DNA from 2 places in the Streptomyces sp. NPDC001450 genome. Region 1 is predicted to be linked to the other one. Evidence: predicted binding sites of a transcription regulator. Region 1 holds the regulator's gene; the other holds the start of a gene.
What was found. The regulator HspR, encoded in region 1, represses chaperone genes until heat shock. The targets are predictions, from matches to a motif close to TTGAGNNNNNNNNNCTCAA.

Region 1 (2,394 bases):
CGCTTCAAGGAGATCTCTGAGGCGAACGACGTCCTCGGTGACCCCAAGAAGCGCAAGGAGTACGACGAGGCACGCGCCCTGTTCGGCAACGGCGGCTTCCGCCCCGGGCCGGGCGCCGGCGGCTCCTTCAACTTCGACCTGGGCGACCTCTTCGGGGGCAACGCGCAGAGCGGGGGCGGCTTCGGCGGCGGCATCGGTGACGTCTTCGGGGGCCTGTTCAACCGCGGCGGGACCACGGGCACCCGTACCCAGCCACGGCGCGGCCAGGACATCGAGTCCGAGGTCACGCTGAGCTTCACGGAGGCCATCGAGGGCGCCACGGTGCCCCTGAGGATGTCCTCCCAGGCACCGTGCAAGGCCTGCTCAGGCACCGGCGACAAGAACGGCACACCGCGTGTGTGCCCGACCTGCGTCGGCACCGGGCAGGTCGCCCGCGGCTCGGGCGGCGGCTTCTCGCTGACCGACCCCTGCCCCGACTGCAAGGGCCGCGGCCTGATCGCCGAGCACCCCTGCCTGGAGTGCAAGGGCAGCGGCCGCGCCAAGTCGTCGCGCACGATGCAGGTCCGCATCCCGGCGGGCGTCACCGACGGGCAGCGGATCCGGCTGCGCGGCAAGGGCGCGCCCGGCGAGCGGGGCGGACCGGCGGGCGACCTGTACGTGATGGTCCACGTCGGTGAGCACCCGGTGTTCGGGCGCAAGGGCGACAACCTCACCGTCACCGTGCCGGTGACGTTCGCCGAGGTGGCTCTGGGCGGCGAGGTGCGGGTCCCCACTCTCGGCGGCCCCACCGTCACCCTGAAGCTGCCGCCCGGCACTCCCAACGGCCGCACCATGCGGGCCCGGGGCAAGGGCGCGGTCCGCAAGGACGGCACCCGAGGCGACCTCCTGGTCACCGTCGAGGTGAGTGTCCCGAAGGACGTCTCGGGGAAGGCTCGTGACGCACTGGAGGCGTATCGCGAGGCGACCGCGGGCGAGGACCCGCGGGCGGAGCTGTTCGAGGCCGCGAAGGGAGAATGAGAGTGATGGACGGCCGTCGGCGCAACCCGTACGAACTGACCGAGGAGAGCCCGGTCTACGTCATCTCGGTCGCGGCCCAGCTCTCCGGACTCCACCCGCAGACGCTGCGCCAGTACGACCGCCTGGGCCTGGTCTCCCCCGACCGCACCGCCGGCCGGGGCCGCCGCTACTCGGCCCGTGACATCGAGTTGCTCCGCCAGGTGCAGGCGCTGTCTCAGGACGAGGGCATCAACCTGGCCGGCATCAAGCGGATCATCGAACTGGAGAACCAGGTCGCCGCGCTCCAGTCCCGCGTCGCGGAGCTGCAGTCGGCCCTGGACGGCGCGGCGGCCGCGATGCAGCAGCGCGAGGCCGCCGTCCACGCCTCCTACCGCCGCGACCTGGTTCCGTACCAGGAGGCCCAGCAGACCAGCGCGCTGGTCGTGTGGCGGCCGAAGCGGCAGCAGAACGACTGAGTCGTCCGTGACACGCGAAAGGGGCCCGGATTCCGGGCCCCTTTCGCGTGCTCAGGGTGTTCAGGGCGCGAGGGACACCCAGTCGGCGCCGGGTGGGGACTCGGTGCCGTCGGGCTGCAGTGCGGTCACCCGGTAGAAGTGGGAGGTGCCCCTGGCGGCGTCGGTGTCCTGGTAGGAGGTGTCCGTCGTGCCGCCCCAGCAGACCTGATCGCCCGGGTCGCCCGTCGGCTCGCCCCAGTGGATCTCGTAGTACTTCAGGTCCGTGGCCGGGTTCTTACCGGCTCTCGGACCGGGCGGACTCGTTGCACCGTACGTCTGGCTGGGTTCATTCGGTCCTCTGCTCGAGCCGGAGAGACGGCACGCGGCCGCCGGCGATCACGACTCGCGAGGATTGCCGTTGGTTGTCCGGATCTTTGCCTGCCCATGAACTCCGTTTGGATGAAGGGTCCGTAAAGGGTGTTTGGAGGGGATTCCGTTCCTTCTTCACAGGTGCAGCGGAGCGTGCTGTTGCGCACTCGTTAAGTAGTTCTTCTTGACGCCGGGTAGTGGCTCCGCGTTGTCTTTTCAGACACCTGGGTCGTAAAGCAGCACCCTCGTCCGGAACGCACCTGAAGTGAGCCCCTGAATGCGTCGTATCGCCATAGCCGTGGCTGCATCCACGATGACCCTTTCGCTCGCCGGCTGCGGCGTGCTGGACGCGACGGGGGACGGTGCGAGCGCGAGCCCGACGAAGGGCGACGAGGTCACCATCGGCCTGCTGCTGCCGGAGAAGGCGAACACGCGCTACGACAAGTTCGACTACCCCATCATCAAGAGCAAGGTCGAGGAGCTGACCCACAAGAAGGGCAGGGTCGAGTACGCCAACGCCGACGCGGACGCCGCCCGGCAGGCCGGCCAGATGCAGTCGATGATCGACGACAAG
Region 2 (2,394 bases), on a different contig from region 1:
GGCAGCGCGCCGACGTACGTACGCCGGTGCCCGCGGATCTCCGCCTCGTCCCGGACGCCACCGAGGGCGACACGGACGAACTTGCGGCCCATGGCGTGGGCGACGCTTTCGCCCAAGCTGGTCTTTCCGACGCCAGGGGGGCCGACCAGAGCCAGCACGGCCCCACCGCGCCGCCCGCCGATGACACCAAGACCGCGCTCACTGCGCCGCTTGCGGACGGCCAGGTACTCGGTGATGCGCTCCTTCACGTCCTCCAGGCCCGCGTGCTCGGCGTCCAGGATCGCCTTGGCACCCTGGATGTCGTACGCGGAAGCGCCGTCATCGGTCCGCTCGTTCCACGGCATCTCCAGGACCGTGTCCAGCCAGGTGCGGATCCACGAGCCCTCCGGCGACTGGTCGGAGGCACGCTCCAGCTTGTCGACCTCCTTGAGGGCGGCCTCGCGGACCTTCTCCGGCAGGTCGGCGGCCTCCACGCGGGCGCGGTAGTCGTCGGACTCCTCGCCGTCCTGCTCGCCGTTCAGCTCGCGCAGTTCCTTGCGGACGGCCTCGAGCTGACGCCTCAGCAGGAACTCGCGCTGCTGCTTGTCGACGCCCTCCTGGACGTCCTTGGCGATGGTCTCGGCCACGTCCTGCTCGGCGAGGTGTTCGCGCAGCTGCTGCGTGGCGAGCCTGAGGCGGGCCACCGGGTCGGCCGTCTCCAGCAGCTCGACCTTCTGCTCGGTGGTGAGGAAGGGCGAGTACCCGGAGTTGTCGGCGAGCGCGGAGACGTCGTCGATGGCCTGGACGCGGTCCACGACCTGCCAGGCGCCGCGCTTCTTCAGCCAGCTGGTGGCAAGGGCCTTGTACTCCTTGACGAGTTCGGCGGCATGCCCGGGCAGCGGATCGGGCACGGTCGCGTCGACCCGCGCGCCCTCGACCCACAGCGCCGCGCCCGGACCCGTCGTACCGGCGCCGATCCGCACCCGGCCGCGGCCGCGGATCAGGGCCCCCGGGTCGCCGTCGGCCAGCCGGCCGACCTGCTCGACGGTGCCCAGCACGCCGGTCTTGGCGTACGTGCCGTCGATGCGTGGTACCAGCAGGACCTTGGGCTTCCCGGGCTCCGACCTGGCGGCGGCCTGCGCGGCCTCCACCGCGGCCCGCACCTCGGCGTCGCTCAGGTCCAGCGGAACCACCATCCCGGGCAGCACGACCTCGTCGTCGAGCGGCAGCACGGGCAACACGAGCGTGAACGCCGTGGACTCAGCAGCCATGATCTCCCCTTAGGCAGTCAACTTGAGCTATGCCGACTCAATGCACGGGGCTCCGCCAATGTTCCCGGGTTCCTGTTCGCTGTGAGCGATCGACCCGTCACCGGTGTGTTACTGCAGGCCAGAGGGGATGCCAGTGGGGCCTGCCAGGATGCCCGGACATCGGCACGAACGGGGAGGACCCCATGGGCACCTGGGACACGGGACCCTTTGACAACGACACCGCTGCGGACTGGTGCAACGGTCTGGACGACGCGGCCGCGGACGAGCGCGCGGGACTGGTTCGCGACGCGCTGGTGCGAGCCGTCGACACCGAGGACTACCTCGAAGCGCCCGAGGCGGAGGAGGCCGTCGCGGCGGCCGCGCTGGTCGCCGCCCGGCTTCCGGGCGGCGCCATCCCCTCGCCGCACTACGGACCCGAGGAGCCCCTCCCCGACCTCACGGCCCTGCGACCGCTCGCGCTGCAAGCCCTCGACCGGGTCGTGACCGAGCCGTCCGAGCTGCTGGACCTGTGGGAGGACTCCGAGGGCGGCCCGTGGCGATCCGGCGTTGAGCGGATGCGGCAGATACTCCTGCCGCCCTCGGAGGGGGAACAGCTCAGCCTGTGAGTCGAAGCCCGGCGTGTCGCGCATCGTCGTCAGGAGGTGGGGCATCCCACGGGTGCAGGGTGTCGCGACCCTGCACTGGGCGCCGGTCACGCCCCGTTCACGACGCGGCGGTCACCTCGGCCGCCCGTTCGATCCGTGCCACCGCATCGGCCATGAAGACCTCCCCCGTCTCCTGACCGCGACTCCCTGCCCCGGCCAGGAGCGTGGCTACACCATCGCGCAGGCGGTCACACGGAAACCGGGGAGGCCGCCGGGAGGCGCCAGCGCCGTACCAGCGGCCAGCCGGCGATGCCGATGGTCAGGGCGATCAGGTGGCCCCAGTTGGTCATCGGGTCCTGAAAGGCGATCAGGTCCTCGGCGAGCATGCTCGCGAACAGGGTGAGGACGGGCCAGCGGACCCAGGGGGTGAGCAGGCCGGACAGGGCGCCGATGCTGGCGGCGACGCCGAAGCTGATGCCGTAGTCGAGGCGGTGCAGGGAGGTGTCCGGGAGGTGGCCGACCAGGACCGCGAGGCCCACCGGGACCTCCGTCGCGAGGGT

Region 2: lon (endopeptidase La) is a predicted target of HspR. The motif match lies at 1,273-1,291, and genes of this name have one in related genera.

Annotation. Positions count from the first base shown of each region.
Region 1 is NZ_JBSFHY010000037.1:23,623-26,016, forward strand. It holds gene dnaJ (molecular chaperone DnaJ) at 1-1,017, shown strand, start outside; gene ACWC5O_RS33060 (heat shock protein transcriptional repressor HspR) at 1,023-1,472, shown strand; gene ACWC5O_RS33065 (sugar ABC transporter substrate-binding protein) at 2,098-2,394, shown strand, end outside.
Region 2 is NZ_JBSFHY010000010.1:167,717-170,110, forward strand. It holds gene lon (endopeptidase La) at 1-1,250, opposite strand, end outside; gene ACWC5O_RS13840 (DUF4259 domain-containing protein) at 1,433-1,855, shown strand; gene ACWC5O_RS13845 (rhomboid-like protein) at 2,083-2,394, opposite strand, start outside.